One region of the Ignatzschineria sp. LJL83 genome, then DNA from elsewhere that is predicted to be linked to it. Evidence: riboswitches for the same ligand, from Rfam matches in the RefSeq annotation. Region 1 holds a riboswitch; the other holds the start of a gene.
What was found. A riboswitch is a leader RNA that binds a small molecule or an ion and turns the genes downstream of it on or off. The one in region 1 is predicted to bind thiamine pyrophosphate.

Region 1 (16,129 bases):
CACGAAGCTTCATCATTTGTGGATTAATACTCACACCGCCAAATACCACTAATGAGCGAAGCGGTAAGTATTTACTATAAGAGAGTAAGTTTTCATGAATCTGCGCCGAAAGTTCACGAGTCGGCGAGAGAATAAGCGCACGAACCGGTCTTTTATTCGATCCACGATGCCCTTTTTTAGATTGATGATTCTGGGGCTTTTCTTGGCTCATTAATTGTAATAATGGCAAAGTGAATCCCGCCGTCTTTCCTGTGCCCGTTTGCGCACATGCCATTAAATCCCGACCTTGCAGAACAACAGGAATCGCCTGCTGTTGAATGGGCGTTGGTTCTGAATACCCCGCTTCACTTATCGCTGTTAAGATTTCGTCACGCAAACCAAGGGATTTAAATGTCATAAAAAGATTTCACCTATTTAAAAAAAGAAAGAAGCACTATACACGAATTTACGGCAATAGATCGGAATCAATATGATCTAAAAGACACTTTTTAAACCTAGAGTAAAAGGCTGATTATAAAGTTAAAAATAAATTGAAAGCACCTTATTTATAAACAAGAAACCATTTCCCGAGAATCTTCTAGAAAATCTCTATCTATTTATAAGATCTTTCTGCCCTTTTCTAAGAAAAACAAATACTTTTTCAATCATATTGTTAAACGACTTTTAAGCGCTCATTATTAATTGAGGTTTTGATATATCTATTGCCGTAAATTCTATTTGATTTATGATGTTTAAATCTATTTATTTACAAAGTTATCACTAAAAGGATCAATCAGATGAATACTTTAAAAACAAAACCCGTTAAAAAACGTCGTTTATCCATGATCATCTTATTCTCGGCAATGACTTCAATCACGGCAATCTCAACAACAACTTTTGCCGAAACACCAAAAATTGCCGAAAAAGAGACTTTCGCAACACCGCTTCAAGCTGTGATTGCCGGTAATTCTTTTATCGATGAAGAAGAGCTTTCAACCATCACGTTATCACAAGAAACCAATCGAAATGAATCGCCTGATCTTGTGAAAATCACCTTAATACAATCAGGCTTACTCGATGATTCCGTGGAATCCATCAAAACCGTTTATTACTTAAGCAAAGCCGAAAAAGGTTGGTTCATTACCGATGAAACCCGCTTCCAAAAATGTCGTCGTGGTAATAACACCATTGATTTCACGAGAAGAAATTGTAACTAACATTAATTTATCTTGGGATTTTTTCAGTTTCTCATCTTCGATACATCATAAAATGCCCATCGTTTCATAATGATGGGCATTATTAATTATCACTTCCAAAACCCTTTCACTTTGATGTAAACAAGCGAGCCGATAAAGATCATCAGAGAGAAAGCGATCACGTAGATATAACCAAACTCAAGGGCAAGTTCCGGCATGTTTTCAAAGTTCATGCCGTACCAGCCGGCGATGAGCGTTAAGGGCATGAAGATTGCCGAGAGAATCGTAAACGTGCGCATGGTTTTATTGAGATTCAAATCCATCTGCGCGCGGAAGCGATCATTCACTTGGAACACATATTCATTGAGCAAAATCGTATATTTGTACAATCTGTTGAGCTTACTTGTCAGCCGGCGATAATCATCAATCGCGCTTTCTGAAAGAAGCTCTTTATAATCTTCCGACATATCTTCAAAGAGATCGATGAGCGACAGATAATAATGTTTATAGTTCGATAAAATCTTCCGCAGTTCCAAAATTGTGTTTTGCGCTTGTTTCAATTCGGTTGTCACCGATAACTCTAACTCCATCGCTTCATTCTCAATCTCTTTTAAGAAATGGCGATCCGTTAAAAGATCGTAACGAATAAGCGCATATGGAATGAGTAACGTCGGATCATCAATCGTGGAAAGTTGCCCGAAGGTATTATTCATATGTTGAATATAACTTTCTGCCGTTGCCAGCGTTTCATCGTAAAACAGCAATGTGTAATCTTTATAAAACACCATAACAATCGGTTCGTTTTTAGAGCTATCTTCATGGTTTTTGAGCTGTAAACTTAAAAGCGTGTAATCGGCGTAATGTCCGATGAACATATCATTTTTTGCTGAAAGCACGGTATCTGCCAAAAAGAGAAAATGGCTCTCTTTCTCTAAATACTTTTGAAGATGCTTCTGAAGATTCTGTTTTTGAGCGTTTGAAGCATCTTGAATTCCAAAGGGATGCGCTGACTGATGTAAATCTAGCTCCGCAAAAGAAAAGCAATGTAAAGTCGCTTCCGATTCCGGCACTGCCACAAACTTCTTATTCTCAAAACGGTAGCTTAGCATCATCATTCCCTTGATATTCATCATAAAATGTCATCTATTCAGCTTCTTGCCAAATACTTCAATGAGATTATCATGCCATAATTATCCTAAAAAAGAAGTTTTTACCTAGAAAAAGCGCCAAGATTGAGCGCTGATAAAATTTATTCAGCACTTTCTCGTAAAGTTTAGTAAAGTCGGAAACGTTTTATCAAAACCTACCGGTTCATTTTATCCCCAAAAGGGATTGCACAAACAGTACGAGATATTCATGAACAATAAATTATCTTTATCAGCCTACATCACCATTGGCTCGATGTTATTTGGCTTATTTTTCGGCGCGGGAAACTTGATCTTTCCCGTTCATATGGGACAAGAAGCAGGAAGTAGCACGTTAATTGCGACATTAGGCTTCATTATTACCGGCGTTGGCTTACCCTTTTTAGGAATTGTCGCCATCGGTTTCTCTAAAAGTAATGGCTTATATGATTTAGCGAGCCGAATTTCTCCCAAATATGGGCTGATATTTACGATGATTCTCTATTTAACCATCGGACCTTTCTTCGCCCTTCCAAGAACTGCAACGGTTTCCTTTGAAATTGGCTTAACGCCGTTCATCAGCACGGAATATATGGCGCTTGGTTTGCTGATTTTCTCGCTCTCTTTCTTCTTTCTTGCGTGGGTTCTTTCCCTCAATCCGACCAAAATTATGGTGTGGATCGGAAAAGTGCTCAATCCGCTCTTTTTAATCTTCTTAGCCTTTTTGATTATCAGCGCATTTATCAAACCCATGGGCGATATCAGCTTGCTTCCCGTTCAAGAGAGCTATCAGCAAAGCCCGATCTTCAAAGGTTTCACCGAAGGTTACAACACAATGGATGTGCTCGCTTCTCTAGCATTCGGCATTATTGTGGTCAATACCATTAAAAATCTCGGCGTAAAAGATACGACACAAATTGCCACAGATACCTTTAAAGCCGGCTTTATCAGCCTTGTATTAATGAGCGTGATTTACGGCAGTCTTGCGTATCTTGGTGCAACAAGCCTCAACGAATTCCCACTTTCAGATAACGGCGGAATCGCCCTTGCGCAAATATCCACATTCTATTTTGGTTCGTTAGGTTCGATTTTATTAGCGATTATCGTGACGATTGCCTGTTTGAAAACCGCGATCGGTTTAATCTGCGCTTGTGCCGAGATGTTCAACGAGTTATTCCCAAAAATCGCTTACCGTACATTCGTCCATGCTTTCAGCTTAATCAGCATGCTCATTGCAAACGTCGGTTTAACGTCCATCATTCAGATCTCAATCCCGGTACTGATGTTCCTCTATCCGCTTGCGATCACATTGGTACTTCTAGCATTCTTATCTCCGCTCTTTCAGCACAAGAAAATCGTCTACCAATGCACAACGTTCTTCACGCTCATCATCGCAATCATCGAAGGCTTAAAAGCATCGCCTTCGTTCATTAGTGGCAATGCCGTTGTTCATCAAATCACAACATCCATCGACCAACTCCTCCCGCTCTCAAGCGTCAACATGGGTTGGATATTGCCGGCAATTATCGGATTAGTGATTGGCTGGGGATTGAGCTTGAGACAGAAAAACTAGGTTTTAAAAATCAAATTTAAAATTAGCGGGATTCTTTGGAGTTCCGCTTTTTTTCTTTCAGATCCATTCTTTTAATTTTAATTTTAATTTTAATTGTCATAATGATTCCTCTAATAAAGTTCCTTAGCAAGATATAGCAACAAAAAACCATTATTCCAGACCCTATTAGCATTCCAATATTGTCCATTAAAATATTCCTTCTCGAGTAAAACCTAATAAAAATGATTACAGATACTAATCATAAAGTATCAGCAAAGTAATCAAAATATCATAATGATATATTAATTAAGTCGTTTTAGCTTAATCTATATGCTTATTGCCAACGGTTTTTTTATACCCATTACCCAGATCTCAATTCCGGTACTGATGTTCCTCTATCCGCTTGCGATCACATTGGTACTGCTAGCGTTCTTATCTCCGCTCTTTCAGCACAAGAAAATCGTCTACCAATGCACAACGTTTTTCACGCTCATCATCGCAATCATCGAAGGCTTAAAAGCATCACCTTCGTTCATTAGTGGCAATGCCGTTGTTCATCAAATTACAATATCAATAGACCAACTCCTCCCGCTCTCAAACGTGAACATGGGTTGGATATTGCCGGCAATTATCGGATTAGTGATTGGCTGGGGATTGAGTTTGAGGCAAGGAATAACTAATATAAAGTAAGGTTTACTCAAAGCATTAAGTACATCGTTGTCATTCTTAATCTTTATAAAAGTAAGGAATTTATTTTGAAACAAAGTATTGAAGTAATTTATAGAGACCAAGCAAGAAACTTAGAAGTAGTTACACCTAATCATTGCCCCCATTGCGGTGTTACGATGAAGCCTATATTCCTAATAGCTACTTCCAACAATAAGGCTAGAGATGTAAAACAGAACATTGGGGTATTCTTCCAGTGTGCTGACTTAAATTGTTACAATTATTTTGCTTTAAAATATGTTTGTGCTGATGCAACAACCTTCATTCTCGAACCATACTTATATAGACCTCCAATTAAAATCGATTTGCCAGACGATATAAATCAAATTTCTAAATCTTTCATACAGATCTACTCTCAATCTGTTAAAGCCGAATCAGAGGGTTTAGATCAAATTGCGGGCATAGGGTACAGAAAAGCCCTCGAATTTTTAATAAAAGATTATGCGATTAAACATAATCCTGATAAAGAATCATCTATTAAAAAATCTATGCTTAATAAGGTTATCTTGGAATATCTTTCAGATTTTCCTAAATTACAAAATTTAGCTCAAGCAGCTACATGGATTGGCAATGATGAAACACATTATGTGAGGCGTCATGATGATAAAGATATTAGTGATATGAAACAATTCATAAAATCTGCTGCTCTATTTATTAGTGCTGATTTAACAGCTGATATGGCTCAAGATTTTGTTGAAAACTCCTAATACTTATCTCTAACAAAGAAACAGTAACATTGATTTATTACTGTTTCTTTACACTTAGCTTCAATAAATTTTATTAAGAAAATTAACTATAAATCTGCTGTCCTTGCTCTTTAAACTCTGCTGATTTCTGTTGCATGCCTTCTAATGCTACTCGAACTTCGTTTGGTGCTTCAGCGAGGTTTTGGGCTTGGGCGGTTTTGCGGATATCTTGGGAGATTCGCATTGAGCAGAATTTTGGTCCGCACATGGAACAGAAATGAGCGACTTTTGCGGCTTCTTGTGGAAGCGTTTCATCGTGATATTCACGTGCGAGTTCTGGATCAAGTCCGAGATTAAACTGATCTTCCCATCTAAATTCAAAACGTGCTTTTGAGAGCGCATCATCGCGTTTTTGCGCATTTGGATGTCCTTTTGCGATATCTGCGGCGTGCGCTGCAAGCTTGTAGGTAATGACGCCGGTGCGAACATCTTCACGATTCGGCAATCCTAAATGTTCTTTCGGTGTCACATAGCAGAGCATTGCTGTGCCATACCAAGCGATTTGAGCAGCGCCAATTGCCGAAGTGATATGATCATATCCCGGTGCGATATCCGTTGTGAGCGGTCCGAGCGTGTAGAAAGGCGCATCGTGACAATGCTCTTCTTGCATGACCATATTCTCTTTAATCTTATTCATCGGCACATGACCAGGTCCTTCGATCATCGTTTGTACATCATGTTCCCATGCGATTTTCGTGAGTTCCCCAAGGGTTTTAAGCTCAGCAAATTGCGCTTCATCATTAGCATCGGCAATCGAACCCGGACGAAGCCCATCGCCAAGCGAGAACGAGATATCGTATTGCTTCATGATTTTGCAGATCTCTTCAAAGTTCTCATAAATGAAGTTCTCTTTATGATGCGCCAAGCACCACTGCGCCATGATCGAACCGCCACGAGAGACAATGCCGGTCACGCGATTCGCCGTCAGCGGAATATAGCGCAGTAAAACGCCAGCATGAATTGTGAAGTAATCCACGCCCTGCTCCGCTTGCTCAATGAGCGTATCTCGGAACACTTCCCACGTGAGATCTTCGGCAATGCCGTTCACTTTCTCAAGCGCTTGGTAGATCGGCACTGTACCAATGGGTACCGCAGAATTTCGGATAATCCATTCACGAGTTTTATGAATATCCTTGCCGGTAGAAAGATCCATGACGTTATCAGCGCCCCAACGAGTTGCCCACGTCATTTTCTCCACTTCTTCTTCAATATTGGAAGTAATCGCCGAGTTTCCGATATTGGCATTAATTTTCACTTGGAAGTTTTTGCCGATAATCATCGGTTCTGCTTCCGGATGGTTAATGTTGGAAGGAATAATCGCTCGACCAATCGCCACTTCATCACGGACAAACTCCGGCTTTAAGCCTTCACGAATGGCGATAAATTCCATCTCCGGCGTAATGATTCCCTTACGCGCATAATGCATCTGCGTCACATTCTGTCCTGACTTTGCACGAAGTGGTTTACGCTTTAATCCCGGGAAAACGCCTTCATGAATTCGAGGATCATTCTCACGCTTATAACCATCATCACGGGCATTTTTCACGCGCCCTTCGTACTCTTCTACATCACCACGTTCAAATACCCAATTACGTTTTAATGCCGGCAGTCCCGCAGTTAAATCCACGCTGTAATTCTCATCGGTATAAGGACCGCTCGTGTCATATACCCGAAATGGGGCATTTTTTTCGATGATTTCCCCTTTTGAACCAAGTGTATCGCTGAGCGTAATTTCACGCATCGGCACTTGAATATCAGGGCGACTGCCTTCCACATACACCTTGCGGCTATTGGGAAATTGCTTCATTAATGTGATGTTTGTCTGTGACATAAAACCTCTCCTTTAAAATGAATAAAAGACGAGATCTTGGCGACGTAATAGAAATTTGAACAAAGTTAAAATCGTGAGTTTGTCATGGGTATTGAATGAAAGACTATGAGATTCCATCAGCTAATCCATTATTGATGATCCATCATTCATTAAAGGCATCATGAATCATGATTTCCAAACAATAAACAACCTCTTCTCAACCTACGATATTTTTTGCATAAAAAAACCTTACGCCGGAAACGGCATAAGGCTCATGACAATTCGTTCAAGGTTACTTCCCTACGCTGGTATGAGCCAGATCAGGTCCAAAGGGTCTAAAAGCGCATTCGCTTTAATCTCAGCCCGCAGCACGGACACCCCCAGTGAAATGAACATTAGTTATAACTGCTATTTTTGGGGAATGCAAATATTGGAGGTACACCAACCAAAAACTACTCTCCACATGTAACAACAACTAACTTATCCTATTCATTTAAAAGACTATTTTTACCATCAACCACATAATTAATGTTGATCTAAATCAATATATGTAATAGCATTTAAAAAAACTTGATAACAGATTTATAAAACTCATAACCGCATGAAAAATAACAACATTATCCATGTAATTCATAAATCCTATCAAGTTTATGGGATCTTTCATTTTTTTATGAAAAATTTCATCACTACGACGTCCTCTTCTAGAAGCACTTCATCTAGATCTGAACGTTTTACCGAAAGCTAGGAGGTTTTATGGATAATAATAATCAATTAACACGCCGAACTGTTCTCAAAATGATTGGCGCAACTGCTGGTAGTGTCGCTCTCTATAATTCAATGATGTCTATAGGTCTTGCGCAGGAAAGTGATTTCACAGGAATTCCAAGCCTGAAAGTAGCCCCAAAAGGCGCAACTGTTTTAATATTAGGAGCTGGTCTTGCAGGATTAGTGGCCGCTTATGAATTACAGAAAGTAGGTTATAACGTTAAAATTATTGAATATAACGATCGCATTGGTGGGAGAGCATGGACCCTTCGAGGCGGGGATCGCTATACGGAATTAGGGGGCGATACTCAAGAATGTACCTATGCAAAAGGGCAATATTTTAATCCAGGTCCTTGGCGCGTTCCATATCATCATCAAGGATATATGTATTACGCTCGTGAGTTTGATGTCAAAATGCAACCATTCCAACAATTTAATCAAAATGCGTACTTACATAACTCTCAAGCTTTTGAGGGAAAACCGCAGAGATTTAGAGATATTCTTGCCGACTATAAAGGGCATACAAATGAGTTATTAGCGAAAGCGGTTTATCAGGATAAATTAGACGAACCGATCACTCAAGAGAATAAAGAGATGTTATTAGAATCTCTAAAGTCTTGGGGTGCTCTCGATAAAAACTACCGCTACACACCTATGAGTGCTGCTCGTGATCGTGGTTGGAAAGAAGATCCTAATGCGCTACATGGTGGTATTCCCGTAGATAAAACAATTACCCTCGATAATCTTCTGCAATCTGGATTATGGTCTCATTTATCCGGTATTTTCCAATATAGTTATGCTCCGTCAATTTTCCAACCAGTGGGTGGAATGGATCAGCTACCTAAAGCTATGGGAAAAGCGATCGGTGACATCGTGACCTACCAAGCAAAAGTCACTAAAATATTACAAGATGATGAAAAAGTAACAGTCACTTACGAAGATCAGAGTAATAATGGCGCTCTCAAAGAAGTCTCTGGAGATTGGTGTGTCTGTACGATTCCTTTCTCTATTCTGGCACAAATTGAAAATAACCTTTCCAACAAGGTGAAAGAGGGGATTTCCTCGGTTCACTATGCAACGAGCTATAAATCGGGAATTGAGTTTAACCGCAGATTCTGGGAAGAGGATGATCAGATTTATGGCGGAATTTCCCTTACTAATCTGCCCATTGAATTGATCTCATACCCAAGTAATGATTACCTCTCAAAAGGTAAAGGTGTTGTATTAGCCTCATATCTCTTTGGTCCAAATTCCTTTAAATTCTCATCTTTATCTCCTAAAGACCGTTTAGAAAAAACCTTAGACTCATTTGTAAAAATTCACCCTCAAGGACGTGAGGAATTTTCAAGCGCAATGTCTGTGGCTTGGCATCGTGTGCCTTTCACCCTTGGTTGTTACGGACTTTGGACGACTGAAACCCGTGAGAAACACTTTAAAAATGTCTCTACGATGGATAATCGAACTGTCCTTGCTGGCGAGCATATTTCATATATTCCCGCATGGCAAGAAGGCGCTATTCTCTCTGCTTTAGATGCGATTCGCCAACTGAACGAACATGCTTCTCAACGTCTATAAGGAGATTACTATGAGAATCAAAATAAAGAATACTGCAATATTAATCTCTACTTTAAGCACATTATTGATGACAAATACCATACAAGCAGCCTCTTTTACAGAAAAAGATGGTAAAAAGCTTTATCTGGAACTTTGTGCAAGTTGCCATATGCCTGATGGCAATGGCGCTATCGGTGCTGGAATGTATCCAAGCTTTATTAATAATGAAAAACTTTCTAGTAAGGCATATCCACAAATCGTCGTACTGTATGGACTTAACGGCATGCCAGCATTAGGAGGCGTATTAGATGACGAGCAGATCGCCAATGTGATTAATTATGTCAGAGGTGATTTTGGTAATTATCACGATGATCCCGTAACTCCTCAAGAAATTACTGTTTTACGGATTCCAGATTATGAATATAACGATCTTAACTAAATCAATATAAAGTCTAAATATAGGCCATTCATGCCATTATAGATAATCTTAATATAACCTGAGTGTTCATACTTCATCATCACTCAGGTTTTTATTAAGATTTTATCCTGAAGAATTCATAACCCAAAAAGGAATTAAACTATGATTATGAAAAAACTCGCAACGATTTTTTTAGCGCTCGGCATCTCTATGAGCGGCGCAATGGCAAACACCATTGAAAGAACATCAACACCAGATGGCTTCCCGATTTCTCCCGTTGTTTCTGTACCAAGTGATGCTAGAACGTACTATTTAAGCGGCGTTGTTCCGCCAAAACTTGAAGATGGTACTTTCGCACGTTCCACAGAAGAGCAAACTATCGGCATTTTAAACACCATCAAAGAAACCCTTGAAGCACAAGGCTTAACGATGGCGGATGTAGTTAAAATGCAAGTCTATTTAGTGGCGGACCCTGAGCTTGGAAAAATGGACTTTGCCGGCTTTATGAAAGGTTACACACAATTTTACGGCAATGCCGAAGGCGCTGAAGCGAAAGTGCCGGCACGTTCTGCATTTCAAGTTGCGGCATTAGCCTTTCCGGAATGGCTCATTGAAATTGAAGTGATTGCCGTAAAATAATTACCGTAAAGTAATGTCTCAGTAGTAACTGAACCATGACTGAATATGATGTAAAAATGAAATGACAAAAAGTCGTTTGCCTTTTCAAGCAAACGACTTTTTTGTGAGTCTTTATTAGAAGCCTTCTAGATCGAATTGATTCTATTTTTTCTCTAAAAAGCGATCAATACTCAAACTTCCTGCGCCGTAGATCATCAGATAGATAAATCCACCTGCCATTGAGATATTTTTCATGAATGCCGTCGCATCATCAGGTGCGCCGTGAAACATGAATGCCGTTAAGATATTAAAGATCACTAAAAAGAGCGCCACAAAACGAGTTTGGAACCCCAATAGAATCGCAAGCCCGCCACCGAGTTCTAAAATAATCACTAAAAAGAGTAAACTTCCCGGCAATCCTTGTGATTCCATATACGCTGCCGTTCCGGCATATCCGCCAATCTTCGCCCAACCGGCAATGATAAAGATATATGCTAATAAAGCACGGCCTACTAATGTGGCAATCGCCTGAATGCCGGCATTTCCAAAAATATTTTTTACCCAAACATTTGGATTCATTCTCTTATTCCTTTTCTATTTATTTTAAAGTGAGCCAATCTGTTCAGCCCTTTACAAAATCAGCGCTATTATAAAAAAGCGCTTTAGCCCTTAATACGGAACAAAAGAAAATCTTTATTTCTTATTTGGAAATAGTGCAAAATAGATAACACATTGATAAATAGTTGTTTTATTTATAAAAAAGGAGTTTGCTGATGAATACTTTTAAAAAAGTGGATTTAGAAGATATCCATATTTTTTGTAAAACTGCGGAATGCAGTAGCTTTACGGAAGCGGCAATTTTAATTGGCACAACGCCGCCTTCTATTAGTAAAGCCATTGCCCGCCTTGAGAAAAAACTCTCTTTAAAACTCTTCATCCGCTCCACAAGAGCGATGCGTTTAACGGAAGAAGGGTTGCGTTATTATGATGTTTGTAAAACGGCGATTGAGAATATTCAACATGTGGAAAGTGAGCTCACCAATAGCGAACAACCGCACGGCGTTTTAAAGCTCACAATGCCGGATAGTTACGGGATGACGGTGTTAATTCCTCGCATTCAACCCTTTTTTGAAAAGTATAAAGATTCCTTAAAAATGGAGATTTCCCTCGGCAATCAATTTGTGAATTTTACGAAAGAAGCTTTTGATTTAGCCATTCGTATCGGCGATCTGAAAGATGATCGCGTGGTTGCGAAATATCTTCACGATACCGGCTTTAAACTTATCGCTTCTCCTGAATACCTCAAAATTCATGGCATGCCAAAATCTATTGAAGAACTGCATAACCATCAATGTATTGGGCTGAAGTTTCCGGAATTAAGCGTTCCACTTCCTTGGGAATTTGGTAAGAATAATCAATTTTTACCCATTGATTTTGATATCGTTCATAGCCATTCATTAGGTGCTTTAGATCATGCAAAATTAGGACTTGGCATTGCGCGCTTACTCGATTTCAGCGTACAAAAAGAATTAGATGAAGGCTCTCTGATCGAAGTACTTCCCAATAGCGGTCCGCCGGCACTTAAGGTACATCTAGTCTATCCGAGTGGATTTTATCTTCCTTCTCGTATTCAGCTCTTTATGGATTATTTCCAAAAAGAGATTTTGCCTCATTTATAGTTGTTTTGGTTTGGAATTTTAGAAAGGATTAGCAGTGCTGGCACGGGATTTTTAGAAGAATATAAGCATTCGATCCGGCGATAAATCTACCTCTATTTTACAATTAAGCTTTCCTAAACCGATATCACTATCAAAAACGATTCATTCAAAAAATAAGCAGTAAAGGAACATTTTTATGACGCGCATTAATATTATTGATCCCAAAGAATTATGTGATCAGCATCTTTTAGCTGAACATCGGGAACTGACGAGAATTCCCAATGATATCATCAAACGTCACGGCGATGTGCCACTTTCGAGCGCAAAGAGATATCTGCTTGGGCAAGGTCATGTGACATTTTTTCGGGATAAACTGCTCTTTCTAAAAAACCGCTACGATGCGCTACATTTAGAGTGTAAAAATCGAGGGTTTAATGTTTCGTATCGTTGGCCGGATGAAGTATCTGAATTTACAAAGCTGTGGAATGATTATGTCGTTACGGAAAAAGACAGAACACTCAATCTCTCTCGAATTCATGAACGAATGCCGGAAACACCACGATTTACGGAACATGTTATTGCAGATTCTAACGAATAGCGTTACGAAAAATATTGATCCTAAAACAAGCTCATTTGTAGAGGGAGAGAATGCTTGCATGCTTTTCACAATTTCTCGCCCGCTTTAATCCTTATTTCAATTGCATCTCATAAAGCCTTACAATGCTGGCGCGAGATATCAAGAAGAATGCACATATTCGACCCAGCAATGATTCAGCTTCTGCTTTACAAGCAAACCTTCTCTTTTCCTATAATGGAAAAAAGCATATAAAAAAGCGCTTCTCATTTTATGGAAGCGCTTTTCTCATGCTTATCTCTTATCTTTTAATGTTTCTCAAGCAATCTCTTAATCTGTAATCAATTGCACGCATTGAAAATCATTGTAGTTTTTGCCATTAGCGTTGAGTAAGTTTTGGAATACTAACTTGTTCGCTTCGCAATCTTCTTTCGTTTCACTTGTCACTAGTTTCGTGATTTGTGAGTTGTTGGCGATATTAATCACGATTAATGTATATTCTGTGTCTTTCGCTTGAACGCCTGATAACAACAATGCCGGTAAACTTACCGCTAATAAAATCTTCTTCAACATAAACTTCTCCCTGTCATTTAAAAATGATTCCTTCATGGAATCAATGAACCTTATTTCTACACCTTATTTCTACACCTTATTCCTAAAGTCTTATTCCTAAAGTCTTATTCCTACATCTTTTTAAAGCTGATTTATGGCGGGAGAGAATGCTTGCATACTTCTTACAGCTTCTCGCCCGCTTTGATCCTTATTTCAATTGCATCTCGTAAAGCTCCATCAATGCTGGCGCGAGATATCAAGAAGAATGCACACATTCGCCCCAGCGATGATTCAGCTTCTGTTTTTCTTGACCGTTCTATATCGATCACAAAATTTTTCAAACTCGCTTCATTCTTTCGGACTTGAATAGAGCTGATTTATGGCGGGAGAGAATGCTTGCATGCTTTTCACAACTTCTCGCCCGCTTTGATCTTTATTTCAATTACATCTCGTAAAGCTCCACAATGCTGGCGCGAGATATCAAGAAGAATGCACACATTCGACCCAGCAATGATTCAGCTTCTATCTCATTCTATAAAGCATATTCATCTAACAACGCTTCAATACTTTTGAATTGAAGCCCTGTATGTGACGTTAAACCTAATTGACAGGTTTTGCTCATTGATGCACCGATATCAAAATTCTGTTTTAGATCTTTCGGTAAGCGTTTTAAGCTATTGGCATTAATCTCCGGCACGCTGAATCCTTTCGCACCGCCAAAACCGCAACATTCGATATTGGTGGAAACCACTTCTTCTGCACAGCTTTCTGCAAGTTTTTGTAGAAGCACAGCGCCCCCATCTTTAGAGACAGAACATGGTGTGTGAAGGAGTAAACGCGCCATTTTGTTTTTCATCGTCAGTTTCGGCACGACTTCTTGCAAGAGGAATTCGGCAGAATGATAGAGCACCAAACGCTTATCGAGCAATCCTTGCTTTTGCAGATCATGCACTTGCAATGCGCACGGCGCATTATCCACATAAATGGGTATTTCGCCGTAACGAGAAGCTTGCAGTAACATCTCATTTAAATTTTTCGCAGTGGCTTCCGCTTCCATGGGTGCCTTTGCCGAAACAAACGGCTGACCACAACATGCGCCGGAGATTTTATCTGGGAAGAATGGCGTAAATCCTGCTTTATGAAATAGGCTAATCACATGATCAAACGTGTTCTTCGGGCTCTCTTTTGCATTACTATTTGTATTGCCGGCAACTTCCTGTAAATTTCGGTTCACGCAGGTGGAGAAATAGACCACAGAATTTTCCGCTTTTCTAGGAATCGGTAAATTGGGAAGCGCTGTTGCAACTGCCGGCATTGCCGTTGGAATTACCGGAATTCCTTTAAAGACTTTATGCGCTGAAGTCGTGAGTTTATTCACACGATGAACGCCCACTTTATGCGCCATATTCACAGAAAAACGCGCACCTTTTTCGGCAGCTGAGAAGTGTTTTCCGGCAAATTTCACGCTCGATTTATGGTTCACAGAACGAATAGATTTAATAAATTCGCCGGTATTAATTCCTACAGGACAGCGCAGAGAACACATACCGGTTTCGGCGCACGTTTCAATGCCGGCATATTGATAGGTTTTATTGAGCTTTGCAAAGAGCTTGCCACTTTCACCGGTTCTTGGAAGCGCTTGGATATTGCGATATACAGCAATGCGCTGTCTTGGCGTTAAAGATAAACCATCTGATGGGCAAGCGGGTTCACAGAATCCGCATTCCACGCAATCATGAATGAGCTTATCGGCAGCCGGAATCGATTTAAACGAGGTAATATGTAGCTTTTTATTATCGGTAATAATCACATCAGGATTGAGGATATTATTCGGGTCAAAAAGATTTTTAATATCTTTCATCACTTGGTAAATCTCTCTGCCCCATTCCGCTTCCACAAACGGTGCAATATTGCGCCCTGTTCCATGTTCGCCTTTGAGCGATCCGCCATATTTTACGGCAACCACATCGGCAAGTTCGTCCATGAATTTATCGAACTGTTTTACTTTTTTCTTGGAAGTCATATCCGGCGTTAAGAGAAAGTGCAGATTTCCCTCAAGCGCATGCCCCATAATCGTGGCTTCCGGGAATTTATGCTTCTCAAAGAGCGCTGTTAATGCTTCCACGCCCTCCACAAGATGTTCCATGGGGAATACCACATCTTCAGGAATAATATTGGTGCCATTTTTGCGACCTGTTGCCACAATAGGAAACAATCCTTTTCGCGCATCCCAATAGCGTTTGGTAATGTCGGGATTTGTCTGAAAACCTGTCGCTTCCACGATATTAAAGGCGTTATATACAGATTCTGTTTTCGCAATTTTAGCTTGTAATTCTTCCGCCGTTTCGCCCATCACTTCTATGAGCAAACAAGCGCTATCGCCGTTCAGCGGCCTGTAGAAGAAGTCCGGCAAATCTTTCAATACTTCGCCCACAGTAAAGAGCGTTCTGCCATCAAACAGCTCCACCGCTTCCACCGGCGCATCGGCTCTGAGCGCTTGAACAGTTTCACAACACTCTCTTAAGGAATCAAAATAGATAAATGCCGACGCTTTATGATCATATTCCGGCACCGTTTCATATACCACTTCACTGATAAAGCCGAGCGTGCCTTCCGATCCCACAATGAGATGCTTTAAAATATCCACAGGATCTTCAAAATCGATGAGCGCATTCACGCCGTAACCCGTGGTATTTTTAATACGATATTTTGTCGCAACCTTCTCTTTCAAAATCGGATTTTGAATGATTCTTTCACGAAGCGTGGTTAATCGTTCTAAAAATGATGCATGGCTTTGACGAAAATTTGCGATATTCTCGGCATCTCTGGTATCCACAATCGTGCCGTCATTTAAGAT
Region 2 (16,129 bases), on a different contig from region 1:
GGAGCAATATGGCTTCACCCTCGAAAAGCATGTTCAATTAACAGAACCTGTGAATCACGAAGCTTATCGAGGTCGATTGTTAGTTTATACAAAGTAATTTTCTACTTCATAACAAGGAGGATCTTTTATTTTTATTAGAAACCGTCTTATGAAGTGTTGTAATCGTTAAATGGCATGAGTTTTAGATGTTAGTTGTAAGTTTCATTTTTTCTAGTGAAACTCTCCATTGTCGTTTTATTGATGTTGTAACAAAAGGTAGTACCCATTTTACGATGCACCTTTATAAATTTTTGTTACTAGGTTTAATTACAATATGTTTAATTTTAATAAGTGCTTTACACTTTGTTAGTTTTACAGTTATTTTCAAAAAAGTTTTCATCAAAATGATGAAACTCCTAGCACTTTTCTTAAAGTGTAGATTGATTAAAATCTAAAAAAGATCCCCAAAAGCAGTTCTTTTGGGGATTTTCTTATTCAAAATTTTTCTATCCTAAAACTCTCATCATTTTTCGATTAATGTTTATGAATCATCCATCACACCAATGATTCATAAATCTTTACCGCAGATTCAATATCTGCCACATCATAGACAATCCCTCTGCCATCATGAAACAGAATCACACGATTGTTCTCCAAATGGATATTAAGAAAGTAATCATTATATTGATAACGAATACCGGCATTTTCGAGCTTTTCCTTAATTTGCAGAAGATCTAATGGCTCCACTTCTCGAATCATCACAGAACCATTCCCGCAAAGCCGTTGTGCTTCTCGAGTTTTCACATGAAGATCAGGGAATGTCGGGTGCTTTCCGCATGTTGGGCAATCAGGGTCTTTGAGTTTTTCTAGCTGAACATTTTGCAGATGAAAATCCCACAGATCGAGCGTGACTAATGATTCTCTCATTGCCGGTATTTTCGTTAAAGAAGATTCGGCGAAAAACTTCATCGCTTCACTCGTTTGAATGCCGGAGATGATTTGCAAAATAGGCTGAATCACGCCCACAGAACTGCAACTATCTTGTCTTTCTAACGGCAATGATCCTAAAACACAGCGCAGACAAGGCTTCGCGGGTTTGCCTTCTTTATTTGGGAAATTAAAGTTATAACTCATGCCGTAACTTTCAAGCGCCGTTCCGAAAATCCACGGCATTTTTAGCTTATAACACGCATCATTGATCAACATTCGAAGCGTTAAATTATCCGTGCCATCAAGTAATAGATCATGCCCCTGAATCAAGCTCTCAATATTATCCGATGAAACATCGGCAATATGTGTATGAATCTCAATGCCGGAATTAATGGCTTCTAAATGATTTTTCAGCGCAATCACTTTTGGCAGAGAACATTTTGCATCTTGTTCAGTAAAGAGCGTTTGCCGTTGTAAGTTTGAAGCTTCCACAAAATCCCGATCAATCAATGTCAGCGTTCCAAATCCGGCTCTTGCTAATGTTTCCGCATGTTGCGAACCCAAAGCACCACAACCTAAAATTACGACTTTCGCATTCTGAAATGCTTGAACGCCGGCATTACCGATCTTATGAAATCTCGCTAACCGGCTATAACGATCGTTAAATATATCCATGATAAGTTTCCATGAAAAATCCTTATTTAAAGAGTTTTTATTTAATATGGTGGAATAAGGAATACAATTTTAAAGCTAACAATGATGAAGCGATGTTCTGCGGGCACGCTCTTGTGAAAAACATGCAAACTTTCCCTCCCGCCACACATCAGCTCTAATATCATAAAATCAATTTAAGAAAACTCATTGATAAACAGAAGTTGAATTATCGCTGGCTCGAATGCTTGCAAGATTTTATCAATCAAGCGCCCGCATGAAGAGAATCTCGCTTCTCAACATGAAACTATTTCGCAAAAATGTGCTTCTGAATAGATACCATCATTTCGGTTTAAAAATCTCAAAAGGACGATTCTCGCTGGCGCGGGATATTCAGAAGAATGCAAGCTTTCGATCCAGCCACGCATCAGCTCTTATTACGTCATCTCTGACATCATTCCTCAAAACTCAGCATTAATAGATAACGCCGAGTTTTTTGAAGGTCAATATCGTTCTATTCATCCAATAATCAGCTTGTGATTAATCCTGTTAATGGACTACTTGCTGTTGCCGTAGTTTTAATCGGCATGCGTTTAGCTTCATACGATAAGCGCCCTGCCTTTGTGGCAAGATTCATCGCTAAACTCATTTTGATCGGATCTTCACTATACGCAACCGCACTATTCATCAATACGCCATCGGCGCCAAGTTCCATTGCAAATGCCGCATCCTTCGGACTTCCAAGTCCGGCATCAACGATCACCGGCACGGTTGCTTGCTCAATAATATGGCGAAGATTGATGGGATTAATAATCCCAAGCCCGCTTCCAATCGGCGAAGCGCCCGGCATAATTGCGTGGCAACCAAGCTCCTGCAATCGGCGAGCAAGCACCACATCATCGGAAGTATAAACTAACACCGTCATGCCTTCCGCTAAGAGCATTTCTGTGGCACGAAGCGTTTCCACAGGATCTGGTAACAATGTTTTCGGGCAACCAATAATTTCTACTTTGATCATGTCGCAAAGCCCTGAAGCATGTGCAAGCTTCGCCGTTCTTACCGCTTCTTCTGCGGTATTTGCACCAGCAGTATTCGGCAATAATTTATATTTTGAAAGGTCTAACGCTTCCAATAAATCCGGCTGATTTTCATCAAAGATATTCATACGGCGCACCGCAAATGTGAGCACTTCCGTTTCACTCGCTTCTACGGCACCTTTCTGCTCTTCAAAATTACGATACTTCCCTGTTCCCAAAAACAGACGTGAATTAAATTCAAAATTTCCTATTTTTAACGTCATATTAACCACCACCTACAAAATGTACGATTTCAAACTGATCACCCGAACCAATAATGGTTGTCGCATAATCTTCCTTTTTTACGACTTCACGATTTTTCTCTACGATAAAAAATCGGCGTTTGGTAAGCTCCAAATGCGCTATCAATTTTCCTACGGTATCAATTGATATTGCTAGCTCTAACGGCTCGCCATTCACAATAATATTCATCATTATTCAACTCCTTTAAATAATGGAATGTCTGTTTTTTTCGATCTGAATTTTTGAACTATTTTTCAATCTTTAAATGCTTCGATTCTTCAAGATTTTCCAAAAAATACGCTAAAAATCTACGATTAAAAAACTGATCTTTCATTGCGGGCGCTTGATTACTAAAAGCATGCAAGCATTCTCTCCCGCCATTAATCAGCCTTTTTAGTATTCCAATCTCAATCCCAATCTATTTCCATTTTTCTACCGAGAATTCTTCCCACAATACTCATCCATTTTTTCTCGCAATAACTTCGCACGAGAACGACCAAGTTCAATATCGAACTGATGATTTGTGACAGGAAACAGTGCCGACATTATCGCTGTGCCGGCAACAAAAGGGAGAACTTCCGCAATGCTTTCGCTATTGATTCCGCCGATAGCAATGAGCTTTCCACCATTTTGGGTGGCAATTTCGCCGGCTTCTTTTAAAACATCTATGCCGAGCGCAGGATAGCTCTTCTCACTGGTTCGGAAAATATGCCCTAAATAGCCATAATCATATTTTGGTAATTCTCTTTCAATGGCTCGCAAAGAATGAAACGATCGACCGAACTTCATTGCCGGAAACGCATCTTGCAACCTAGAAAGGTTTAAGCTTTTTTCAGTTAAATGAGTTCTTGGAATGCCGTAAGCATGGGCGATATCAGCTCGATCATTGATAATAAACTTCTCAAGCGAAAGCCCTTTTTCGGCAATGCGCTCAATCAATAATCCCAGCGCTCGGCTCGAACGAGATTTTTCCCGAAGCTGAACAAAATCCACATACGGCAATATCGCTTCGATCATCAGAACGAAGTTATCATCAGGGATATCGGGAAGATCACGAGTCACTGCGTGTAAAATAGTCATATATTCTCCATTGCAGAGAAAGTGAGACGCACAGCACAAGTGTCAAATTTGTATCGTAACGATTCGCCACTTTCCTCCGCTAGTATTAACTAGATCAGGTCATAAGAGTCCCGAAGTTACACTTCAATCTCAGCTGTTTTCAACAGCACCTCTAGGGGAATAACAATAAGCTCAGAGTATAAGAGATATAATTTTTCTCGGCAAGTTCCTTTTGAGGGCGATCAATATCCTTACGATTTCATAATGATTCCAGCGCTCGAAATATCCTAAAATGCCGTAAAATTTCCTTATCTCTCTTTTTTATGTTAAAAACACGAATAGATTTTTAAAATATTTATGAAAAATTATTTAAAAGATTTAAAAAAAACAGAGATCACCGTTTAAGATTTCCCAACTCATATTTTCTTACTTATATTATTTATATAAGTAAATTACAAACTTATAAGTTTACAAATTCATCAGGCTTCAATGAATGTCACTAAACTCCATTGAACTCCTTTCCTTTCAATAAGTTAAAATACTGTATTACAATCCTTTAATGCTCCTTTTCTTATCCATTAAAGTGACAATGAATTTCAAATCTTAAACAAGTATTTAGAAATGTGATCATTTTTCCTATTCTATTTTTATAAATTTCTTTATCTGATGTGATTTAAGATACGATTTATAAAAATAAGGATTTTATTCCCTCTTTCACATACTTTAGGAGGTTTTTCATAATGGGTTTCATTCGTCTTTTTAGTGCATTTATTGCGTTTTCCGCCATTTTCCAACTCTCTACATCCATTTCTATAGCGCAAGAAAAACAGCGAGAACTTAAAATTTATAATTGGGTTTCTTATATTGATAAAGAGCTCATTGCTGAATTTACCGAACAAACCGGCATTCGTGTAATCAGTGATGCATTTGATAGCAATCAGACATTATTAGCGAAAACGCTTACCGGCAATTCTGGTTATGACATCGTGGTACCTTCTGATTTTGCCGTAACCTATTTGATGGAAGCGGATCAACTTCTAAAGCTTGATCTGAATAAAATCCCCAACTACAAAAATCTTTGGCCGAAAGCTTTAGAGATGCTCAATACCTTTGAAGGAATTAATGATTATGCGATTCCTTATTTCTGGGGAACGACCGGTATTGGCTTTGATGCAAAGAAAATTGCTGAAATCGCACCCGATGCGCCAATGGATTCATTAGCCATAATGCTTGATCCTCAATATGCAAAACAGATTGCTGAATGTGGGATTTATATGCTCGATAGCCCCGCAGAAACAGTACCGATCCTCAACATGTATTTAGGACAAGATCCAGAATCTACCTCAAAAGAGGATTTGGCGAATGTTGAAAAAATGATGGCAGAAATTCGCCCGTATATTAAGAAATTCCATTCTTCAGAATATATCAGCGCTGTTGCAAATGGCGATATTTGCCTTGCATTAGGTTGGTCTGGAGATTTCTTTATTGCGAAAAATAGCGCTATTGAAGCCGGTCGTGATAATGATATTCAATATGCCATTCCAAAAGAAGGTTCTATCGTTTGGTTTGATGAAATGGTCATTTTAAAAAATGCGCAAAACGTAGATGAAGCCTATGAATTTATCAATTTCATGCTGGATGCTCAAAATAGTGCAAGAGCTTCGAATAAGATCATGTTCCCTACAGCCAATGAAGCTTCTTTTGAATTCCTAAACTCAGAATTAAGAGATAATCCGATTCTCTTTCCATCTGAAGAATCTTTAGAGAATACTCACATTAAACGCCCTTATTCAATGCCGGCACAAAAAGCGATTACACGTATGTGGCTCAAAATAAAAAGTGGCAGATAACGCTGTAGAGAATCTCAGCTAAAGCTTTAATCCCTATTTTCATCAAAACCTCATTCCGATCAAAAATGAGGTTTTTTATAAATAAATCAAAATTTTATACTTTAAGGAAACTTTAAGGAGATGCTTCTTTCAATCACAATTCAGCTTTCCTTATAGCAATTAGAGTAATAACCCATTTTATACGCTATATTCACTCATACGTTGATAGATTCTCTTTGTAGATATTTTCTTTGCAGGTATTTTGCTATGTTTGAAACACTTCTTTCTGTAATTCCCATCTTTGGGCTTGTGATGACGGGCTTTATTGCGAAACGTCTACTTCCAAGCCATGAGCTTTGGAAAGGGATTGAAGGATTAGTCTATTATCTCTTTTTTCCGATATTACTGATTTTAGAGATTTCAAAAGCAAATTTTGATCAGCCGGGATTATTCGGTGCGCTGATGGCGACCTTTCTCGCGACATTAGCTGTGAGTGGACTCGCTTTTGTGATTAAGCGATTTTTTACTATCGAAAACACGCTGTTCACTTCCATCTTTCAAGGTGGAACTCGCTATAACTCTTATGTATTTTTAGCACTTTCCCAATCGTTATTTGGTAGTGCCGGCATTGTGATTGCCGGTGTTTTCATGGCATATATGATTATCATCATCAATATTCTCTGCATTATGGTTTTGAATATTTACGGCAATAACCCGAGTGGCAAAAAGAGCTTCATCGGCATTATTATTGCGTTATTTAAAAACCCGTTGATTGTCGGCGCGCTATTAGGATTAATCGCTAACTTTTTTCAGATCTCATTTTCAGGTCCTATAAAACAGTGGATGTTTTATCTCGGAAGCTCCGCAACACCGTTGAGTTTAATGGCAGTTGGTGCGGGATTAATCATTATGATGGATATGAAGAAACTCAGCGGTGTCTGCTTAGCCATCGTTCTGAAGCTTCTCATTTTGCCATTCTTAACCATTCTATTTCTCTACTGCTTTAATATCTCCGGCATTCCCGCCGGCGTTGCCCTTCTCTTTGCAACCATGCCATCTGCCGGCAATGCCTATATTCTCTCAAGACAAATGGGCGGAGATTCCGATGCAATGGCTTCGATGATTACTTGGAGCACGCTGTTATCCATTATTACCATTCCACTCATTATGGGTGGATTTGGGTTTTAGAGAACTTTTAAAGAACATTATCAACAGACATAAAAAAGGACTTCAATGACATTACTGAAGTCCCTTTTTTATAGTGGAATCGATTTAAAAATCTTTCATTATGGCAATATCAGCTGATGCATAGTTGGTTCGAATGCTTGCATGCTTTTCAAAATCTCGTGCCAGCGGTATTGATCCTTTTAAGATGATTAAACAGAAATGACTATCACCTTAACTTCCCAGCAACAACATCAAATACGCGCCGAAAATCACTAAATGTGCAACGCCATCGACTTTGTTGGTTCTTCCGCTATCAAAGGTTGCTTGGCAGAGAACGAATAGTCCAGCGAGAAGTACCACATCTGTGATCGGTAAACCTAGAATGATTTCGTGTCCTGTCATCAGCGAGATCATTACAACTGCCGGAACCGTGAGAGAAATCGTCGCTAATACCGAGCCGAAAAACATATTCACTGCTCGTTGCAAATCATTACGTAAAACTGCGCGCATTGCGCCCAATCCTTCTGGTGCAAAGATGAGGATTGCGACGATTAATCCCGTTAATGCTTTTGGCGCATTGAGGTTGGTTAAGAGCGATTCTAACGGCATTGAATCCACTTTTGTAATCGCCACAACCGACACTAAATGAATCACAAGCCAAATTCCATGCCATAAATTAGAATGCTTAGAAGGCACGCCTTGATCGTGCTGATCTCGGTCTTCATGCTCATAAATGAACAGGCTTTGATGCGTTCTTGTCTGAATCACAAGGAAAACGGCATAAAGAGATGCCGATAACATCGCCACAAAAATCAGCTGTCCGCTACTATACGTTCCGCCGGTCATAAAGCTCGGCACGATCAAAACCACCAAAACGAGTGGAATAATCGCCGTCGTATATTGCGTAACGCCGGCAAGATTCACGTGTTGCGTTTTAAATTTACGTCCGCCAAGCAGAAGCGCAACGCCGACAAATCCACTGATCACAAGCATAATTAATGAATAGAGCGTATCTCGCATTAACGTTGCGTAAGGATCCACTTCTCCCGGCGCAAGATCGGTGCTTGAGGACATTACCGCCGTAATTAAGCTTACTTCTAAAATGACTACCGACAAACTCAAAATCAGCGAGCCGTAAGGCTCTCCCAATCTATGAGCGAAAATATCCGCATGTCTTACCACACTAAATGCGCTATAGAGAATTGCCACAAGCGAAATGAGGTTAATCACAATCAAAAACGGCGTCGATTTTGTACCACCAAAAAACAGGTCAAAACTAATGACCGCAATCGCCAGCAGAACTGCATATTCCTTATGCCTTGTGCCTTTTAGCTTAAAGCCAACATCACTCATTTAATAACTCCCTTTAATTTATATCGTTCTATTTTTACTATTTAATTTATCTAATGACTTCTTATCTGTTTTTGATTTGGCTTGTTTTGATTTGTTTGATATTTCATTCATACCTATTCATCAACAACGCTATTGGCATCTTTCTTGCCACATGAAGCACAAAAATTGAGAAACGCATTTTTACGAACATGACAATGCGAACAGCGTTGGAAAAGATTAATACCGCAATGTGGGCAGTAATCAATTGCCGGATTTCGATAGTTAATGCCTCTTTCGCAAGATGGACAGAGCGATTTATCAATGCGCTGTAAAACAAAACTGTAATTGAGCATCTTTCGGCGTTCATTATCGCTGACGGATTCTTCCGCTTTTTGTCTTTCCCGATAGCGATTAAATCCTCGAATCGCATAATATCCGCCGGCGCCGGTCACGATAATTCCCACACCAAACCGAACATAACCGCCGTAACTGGGAAGATACGGCACTAATTCAAAGAAGAAAGCGAACATCGCAAAGAAGATAAAACCCCAACTGAAAGGCCAATATTTCCCTTTCCGGCGTTTCACAAATAACCACGTTGCAAACAGCAATAACGGCAAAGTAATGGCTAGTCGAATGAGAAATTCATAGAGCTGAGATTTCTCATAAGCCTTGTAATAATCATTTGATGCTTCTGTTTCTAAATTGTAGATTTGCGAACGAACTTCTGAAATTTGATGATTATATTGTTGTAAGGAAATCTGCAATTCTGAATATTTCGCTTCCACCACAGAAACGCTATTTTTCAGAAGTTCTAATTGTTCGGTACGAGTAATAAGCTCAGAATCTCTTTCAGGATCTAAGGTTGCGGTACGAGTTTTAAGCCAGTTCTCAAAGACATCTTTGCGATTTTGATAATTCAATCTCTCAAGCGCAACTTGTTCACTCAAAATCGAGGCTTCTTGACGCAAGATTTCTTGCTCTTGAATGAGCTTATTAAGCGTCTTATCGGTATTCTCATATGCCGGTTCAGGATAGAAATCCCGCATCACTAACGGCTCGCTCATCAACGGCAAATCCTGAATAATTTTGCCACCTAAGCCAATTAAAAAGGAAGCAAATAAGATCGCAATTAACCACAGAAGACGATTAAACCACTTTTCCGTTCTACGCCGAGATTTTCCCATGAGATTCCTCTTTTCAAAGCATCATTATTCGATCTATTAATTATCGTTTGTATCTGTGGTTTTTGATACTACTTTTGTCAATAAAGTTTTAAATAGCATTTTGAAAGGGATTTTAGATTAATGGCTGTTAATCGTTTTGTCATTTTGTCGTTTTATACCATTTGCAGCAGAACCACGGCGGGAGGGAATGCGTGCATACTTCTATCAATCACTCGCCCGCAGTTGGTCATTTCGTTTTACTTAAAACTCTAAAAAGCACGAATCCTGCTGGCACAAGATTGACAAAAAACTGCAAATATTCGCCCCAGCGATAAATCAGCCTCCTTTTGAGAAAGAAATCCCTCTTACAGAAAACTTGCCGGCAAGTTTATTCCCAGCAATGAAAAAGGATAGTGAATTCACTATCCTTTTCAATCTGCCACTAACCTGAGATTCCGGTAAATACCGAGAAATGCCGGCAATCTAATAATTCATTAGTGTTTACGAATTACCGCATAATTTGCTAATGTTTTTAGCGCTTCTTTATATGGCGATTCAGGAAGCGGGTTTAAGGCTTCGATGGCTAATTCTGCTTGTTTTACCGCAACGTTATGCGTGTAATCTAATGATTTTGTGCGTTCAACGACTTCTAAGATTGATGCGAGTTTTGAGATGTCGGCATTCACTAATGCATCTTTAATCAATTCCGCTTCTTCCGCTGTTCCTGCACGCATTGCGTAGATTAGTGGTAATGTTGGCTTACCTTCGGCTAAGTCATCGCCGGTGTTTTTGCCCATCTCTTCGCTACTTGCAGAATAATCTAAAATATCATCGACAAGTTGGAATGCCGTTCCTAAATACATGCCGTAAGTCGCAAGCGCTTCAGCGAAATCTTCTCCGCCCGCTTCTCTTGTTAAAATGCCGGCAGTTGCACCTGATGCTTCAAAGAGTTTCGCCGTTTTGGAATAGATCACGTTCATGTAATTCTCTTCCGTTGTATCTGGATCGCCGATATTCATCAATTGCATCACTTCGCCTTCGGCAATGATGTTCGTTGCATCTGAAAGAACATTCATGATATCCATTGAATTCAGGCTCACCATCATTTGGAAGGAACGAGTATAGATAAAGTCGCCGACTAATACCGCCGCTTCATTGCCCCAAAGTTCATTCGCTGTTTCACGGCCACGGCGCATATCAGAATGATCAACAACATCATCATGAAGTAACGTTGCCGTATGAATAAATTCAATGAGCGCTGCTGCCGTAATATGCCCTTCGCCTTGATAACCCGCAGCACGCGCCGCAAGAAGCGTAATCAATGGTCTAATGCGCTTTCCACCGGATGAAACAATATATTGTCCCACTTGATTGATCAACACGACATCGGAATGAAGAGCAGATAAAATCTTCTGATTTACTGCAGCGAAATCATCTTTTGCTAGCGTTTGAACGGCTTCTATAGACATTGAATGAATACCTTAAAATGTAAAATAAAACGGGTTACGAAAGGATGAAAACGCTTTCAAATGGCTTTCATCACGCTCAATATGGTCACTATTATAATGCTTATTTATGACAAAGGTAGCCTTCTTTCCATCTTCCCAAACAAAAACCTCAGCTTTCAAGGGCTGAGGTTTTATTGAATGAACATCTTTTACAAAAAAAGCGATTAATACACAATTTTTATTCTATGAATAAGATCACTGCTCTTATTATTGTTGCAGATATTTCGCATCCGCATCAGGACGATTTTGATAGCTGATTTCCGGCAATAGTTTATCGTTCACTTTCGTCAGCTGATTACAGATTCTGCCGTAAAAACGATAGCTCGTGTCATAGCACTGCGTTACTGCCCAAAGCTTTGGCATGGATTGATGTAGTTCTTTAATTTCTGCTTCTACATGCGCTTTTTCCGCAAAGATCGTTTGATAAGAAGCATTCGCTTCAAGGGCTGCCGGCAATGATGCTTGTAAACGAGCGTCTAATTCCTTGCCACTTAACTTTTCAGCACTAAGTTCTTTCTTCGTATCTTTCTCGATATCGCTTGCTAACCCTGCTAAGTCTTTCGTTAAGATTTCAAAATTTGCATCTAATTCCACATTTTTTTGCAGATCACGCTCATATTGCTTAATAAGATTTTTCACATGTTTATCGAGCGCTTTATCATTCAGCGCCATCAACGTACCATCGGCTTGTTGATAGAATCCCGGCATCGCTTCTTTGCTATTGGCAAATAGCGCCGTATGCGTTAAAACAGATTGCGAATTATCCCAAATGCCGACAAATTTCGGGAGATTTTCCTCCACAATGTTCCAATTGCCCTTCTCTTCAGAAGCAATCACGGTGGAGTTAAACGGTTCTGAATCTTCCCCATTTAACGGCGTGTAAATTTGAATATCGCCAAAATTTGTCAAATATTGATAACGTCCATCACGATATTTAAACATTCCTTCAATATCGTAAATCGATAATGTGTCATTAATCGGAGAAACAGATTTAATACGGCTATTGGTAATTTCAATGCCGGAATCCGCCGTTCTTAATTTCTTAAGCGCTTCCACATCTGGTCCATTTGGCTGACATGCGGCTAAAAACAGTGCCGATCCCGCCACCAATAACGTTTTTTTCAAAGGATTGTTCATATCTATTTGCTCCGACTTAGATAAAAATTCATGCTGTATCAAAATGAATTTCTACAATTTTATAGAGTGAGTTTTATATCGTTTCATACTTAATTTAGAAATCAATATAACAGAATTTTTACGAAATATTACGTCTGAGATGACGTCTGTGAAAATTTCTATTGTTGCTTTAACAATTCATTCTGTCTATTCATCTATCTAATATTATTCATTTTTCAAAGAACATTGAATCATACGTGTGTACAAACGCTTTTAACGCGCTGAAAACGTATCGCAAGCGGCTATTGAACCGCTATTAAATCCTCGCATGAACCATTCTTGTCGCTCTTTAGAAGTGCCGTGTGTAAAGCTATCCGGCACCACAACACCGCGAGATTGCTTCTGTAAACGATCATCGCCAATTGCTGCTGCCGTATTCATGGCTTCGGCAATATCATTTTTCTCTAATAAATTTTGATCTTCAATAGATTTTCCCCAAATGCCGGCAAAGCAATCGGCTTGTAGCTCAAGTTTTACCGATAACTTATTCGCTTGAACCTTGCTCATTCTTGCTTGTTCTTGACGGACTTTGGTGCTAATTCCTAATAAGTTTTGAACGTGATGCCCGACTTCATGAGCGATCACATATCCTTGTGCGAAATCGCCTCCGCCACCTAAGTTTTGCTTCATATCTTGGTAGAAGCTGAGATCAAGATAGACTTTCTCATCAGCAGGACAATAGAAAGGTCCCATTGCCGATTCGCCGTAACCGCAAGCGGTATTCGTTACGCTGTTATAAATCACTAAAGTCGGCTCACGATAACGCATCTGATTCTCTCTAAAACGAGGAATCCACAGATCTTCTGTTTTCGCCAAAGCCACAGAAGTAAATGCCGCCATTTCGGCTTCTTCACGAGTTTCCTTGTAGGGCACTGTTTGCGTTTGCCCTAAAGGAAGCTCGCCATTTAAGATTGGTGTTAAATCAAAACCAAAATATCCTGCGGCAATAATAATGACTAAAATCGCAAGTCCACTTTTACCTTTCAGTTGCATGGGAATTCCGGCACTTCTTCCGCCACTTCTACGATTTGGTTGATTTCGTTGTCCTCGGCGATCTTCTACATTTTGACTTCGGCGTTCATTTTCCCAGCGCATGGTAATTATCTCTCTTAATCATCAATAAAAGAGCAATTATGCCGTCTTTCACCGCAATAAAAAAGGGATCTTATAAGATCCCTTCTTAAAATCGCTTTCTAATAGATTTCTAATGTCTTTCTGTTCTCTACCACTGATTATTTCGCACCATACTTTTGTAATAGCTTGATCATTTCCCTATCATTTCTTGCCTGCGCATGAGTCAATGCTGTAACGCCTTTTTTATCAGCAATATTGGGATCTGCACCGCCTTGAATTAAAGTTTCCACAATATCCACATAGAGTTTTGAACCATTGCCTAAAATCACGGCTTCCATCAGTGCTGTCCAACCGAGATTATTAATATGATTAGGATCTAATCCCGCATCTAACAGAATCTTCACTGTTTCTAAATGCCCTTTTTCCGCTGCCGGAATAATCGTTGTACCGCCGTAACGATTGATATCTTGAATATTTGCACCATTTTCTAACGTCATTTTTAAAATATCGTTATAACCTTGTGCGCCGGCTAAAAGATAAGGCGTATCTTGAATATGATCCTTTGCATTCACATCTGCGCCGGCATCGATTAACAATTTTGCGGTTTTTACATCATTTTGCTGTGTTGCGAGCATTAAAGGCGTTCTTGCTTGGCGATCTCTCGATTCAAGATTTCCCGGCTCTTTCAGGATCAGCGCCACCTTTTGATGATCTTTTTGGGAAACGGCTTGATGTAATTCTCGATGATATTCTGCAAAACTCATAGTACTTCCTAAAATAGTGAACAATCCTATCCCCAAAATGAGGCTTAACAGTTGCTGATATGTGCTTTTAGTACGCATTTTTATTACCTTTATAAAACAAATGGTTACTTATTTACTCTATTTAAGCTAACACAGATTATTCCTCGAAAAAGGTAAACATTATTAAAAGTTATTCAGTAAGACACAATCTATTTCGCCCTCAAAAAATATAATGCATACAAACTGATAGATTCTATTTCAGTTTTAATATTTGAAGGAAATGTCAAAAAATGTTATTAATTGCATGCAACATACAACATTAAATGCTCCATAAAAAGCGCTCGGAAACAATCTCTCCTTTCAGAAAAATTACTTAGAGATTCTCTTCGAATTACTACCTTTTTAAGGTGCTTTATTTTATGATAGGAACGATCTTAGAGGACTTCCTCAAACTTATTCACATACAAGCATAAATCAATGGTTATTACCATGAACTAGGGAATGCTTCAAAACACAATATTCATTAAAAGGAGAAATTAATGAGCGAACTTATTATTGTTACGAATCCTGCAACAGGTGATGTTCTTGCAGAAATTCCTGCGGATAACGCAGATGTTGTAAATGCAAAACTCAAAGCAGGACACGAAGCATTCAAAACTTTCACAAAAACAACTGCCTATGAGCGTGCTGCGCTTTTAGACAAATGGGCTGAGTTAATTCTTGCAAATAAACAAGAACTTGCTGAAATCATGACGAAAGAAAATGGTAAACCACTTCCTGAGTCAATTGGTGAAGTAGGTTACACTGCTAGCTACTTAACTTGGTACGCTGAAGAAGCAAAACGCCTTTACGGTCGTTCAATTCCTGCGGCAACAACTTCTAAACGCCTTTTTGTAACACAACAAGGTATCGGTTTAGTTGCAGCAATCACGCCATGGAACTTCCCAGCGGCAATGATGACACGTAAAGCAGGTCCAGCACTTGCAGCGGGTTGTACTTTCATCGTAAAACCAGCTGAAGATACACCATTAACAATGATCCGTTTAGTAGAACTTGCTCATGAAGCAGGGATTCCTAAAGACGTTGTACAAATCGTTAACGGAAAAGGCGCGGATATTGGTCCACTTTTCACAGGTAGCGATTATGTTCGTAAAATCACTTTCACAGGTTCAACGCCAGTTGGTAAGCTTCTTATCAAACAAAGCTCTGAGACTGTTAAAGGTGTTTCAATGGAACTTGGTGGTCATGCGCCATTCATCATCTGTGAAGATGCAGACATTGATTACGCAGTAACACAAGCGCTTGCTTCTAAATTCCGTAACGCAGGTCAAACGTGCGTATGTGCAAACCGTTTCTTAGTACACGAAAGTGTTGCTGCTGAATTCAGCGAGAAATTTGCTGCTGCTGCGCGTGCACTTAAAGTGGGTAACGGTATGGATGCAGGCGTTGATGTTGGTCCTGTGATCAACAAAAAAGGTTTCGATAAAGTTGTTGAGCAAATCGAAGACGCAAAAGCAAAAGGTGCAACTGTTTTAGCTGGTGGTACAACAAACCACAGTAATGAAAAAGGTTACTTCTTCATTAACCCAACAGTTTTAGGTAACGTAACGCACGATATGATCATCATGCAAGAAGAAACTTTTGGACCAGTAGCGCCAATCGTCACTTTCAAAACGTACGAAGAAGCTGTTGAAATCGCAAATAACACACCATTTGGTTTAGCTGCGTACTTCTTCACAGATAACTACAAACGCGGTATCTTCTTCCAAGAAAACCTTGATTTCGGTATCCTTGGTTGGAACGACGGTTTACCAAGTACTGCACAAGCACCATTTGGCGGCATGAAAGAGAGCGGAATCGGTTCAGAAGGTGGTATCGAAGGAATTCAACCATACCTCGAAACAAAATACCTCTCAATCGGTAATATCTAATCTGAAAGATCAGATCAATATCTGATATCAAGATAAGATAAAGTATCAAAGAAAAGCGAGATTTTAATAATCTCGCTTTTTTTGTTTCCGTTCTTGTTTCTCTTTCTTGTTTCGTTCTTATAATCGCTTTTTGGGGAAATATCGATATCAATATCTCAATTTAAATAACCACAAAACTAAAGAGCACCGATACTGCTGGCGCACGATATGAATAAAGAATACAAACATTCGTCCCATCGATGAATCAGCTTCTGTTCTACCATTA

Region 2: it holds a riboswitch for thiamine pyrophosphate, as region 1 does, so the genes downstream of both, ACYSN2_RS08025 (thiamine phosphate synthase) here and thiC (phosphomethylpyrimidine synthase ThiC) in region 1, are expected to answer to the same signal.

What each region holds. Positions count from the first base shown of each region.
Region 1 is NZ_JBTXLY010000006.1:118,315-134,443, reverse strand. Features, by position in the region: gene rhlE (ATP-dependent RNA helicase RhlE) at 1-397, opposite strand, end outside; gene ACYSN2_RS05570 (hypothetical protein) at 777-1,196, shown strand; gene ACYSN2_RS05565 (CorA family divalent cation transporter) at 1,286-2,308, opposite strand; gene brnQ (branched-chain amino acid transport system II carrier protein) at 2,532-3,872, shown strand; gene ACYSN2_RS05555 (branched-chain amino acid transport system II carrier protein) at 4,176-4,541, shown strand; gene ACYSN2_RS05550 (Ogr/Delta-like zinc finger protein) at 4,607-5,284, shown strand; gene thiC (phosphomethylpyrimidine synthase ThiC) at 5,367-7,154, opposite strand; TPP riboswitch at 7,414-7,525, opposite strand; gene ACYSN2_RS05540 (flavin monoamine oxidase family protein) at 7,887-9,473, shown strand; gene ACYSN2_RS05535 (c-type cytochrome) at 9,484-9,891, shown strand; gene ACYSN2_RS05530 (RidA family protein) at 10,033-10,509, shown strand; gene ACYSN2_RS05525 (DoxX family protein) at 10,651-11,067, opposite strand; gene ACYSN2_RS05520 (LysR family transcriptional regulator) at 11,262-12,167, shown strand; gene ACYSN2_RS05515 (pyrimidine dimer DNA glycosylase/endonuclease V) at 12,343-12,744, shown strand; gene ACYSN2_RS05510 (hypothetical protein) at 13,051-13,293, opposite strand; gene ACYSN2_RS05505 (FAD-binding and (Fe-S)-binding domain-containing protein) at 13,805-16,129, opposite strand, start outside.
Region 2 is NZ_JBTXLY010000011.1:2,707-18,835, forward strand. Features, by position in the region: gene ACYSN2_RS08005 (class I SAM-dependent methyltransferase) at 1-97, shown strand, start outside; gene ACYSN2_RS08010 (ThiF family adenylyltransferase) at 535-1,584, opposite strand; gene ACYSN2_RS08015 (thiazole synthase) at 2,090-2,860, opposite strand; gene thiS (sulfur carrier protein ThiS) at 2,862-3,071, opposite strand; gene ACYSN2_RS08025 (thiamine phosphate synthase) at 3,312-3,959, opposite strand; TPP riboswitch at 4,014-4,122, opposite strand; gene ACYSN2_RS08030 (extracellular solute-binding protein) at 4,679-5,788, shown strand; gene ACYSN2_RS08035 (AEC family transporter) at 6,035-6,955, shown strand; gene ACYSN2_RS08040 (sodium-potassium/proton antiporter ChaA) at 7,166-8,287, opposite strand; gene ACYSN2_RS08045 (serine endopeptidase) at 8,401-9,453, opposite strand; gene ispB (octaprenyl diphosphate synthase) at 9,927-10,901, opposite strand; gene ACYSN2_RS08055 (hypothetical protein) at 11,148-12,077, opposite strand; gene ypfJ (KPN_02809 family neutral zinc metallopeptidase) at 12,330-13,211, opposite strand; gene ACYSN2_RS08065 (ankyrin repeat domain-containing protein) at 13,349-14,032, opposite strand; gene ACYSN2_RS08070 (NAD-dependent succinate-semialdehyde dehydrogenase) at 14,473-15,864, shown strand.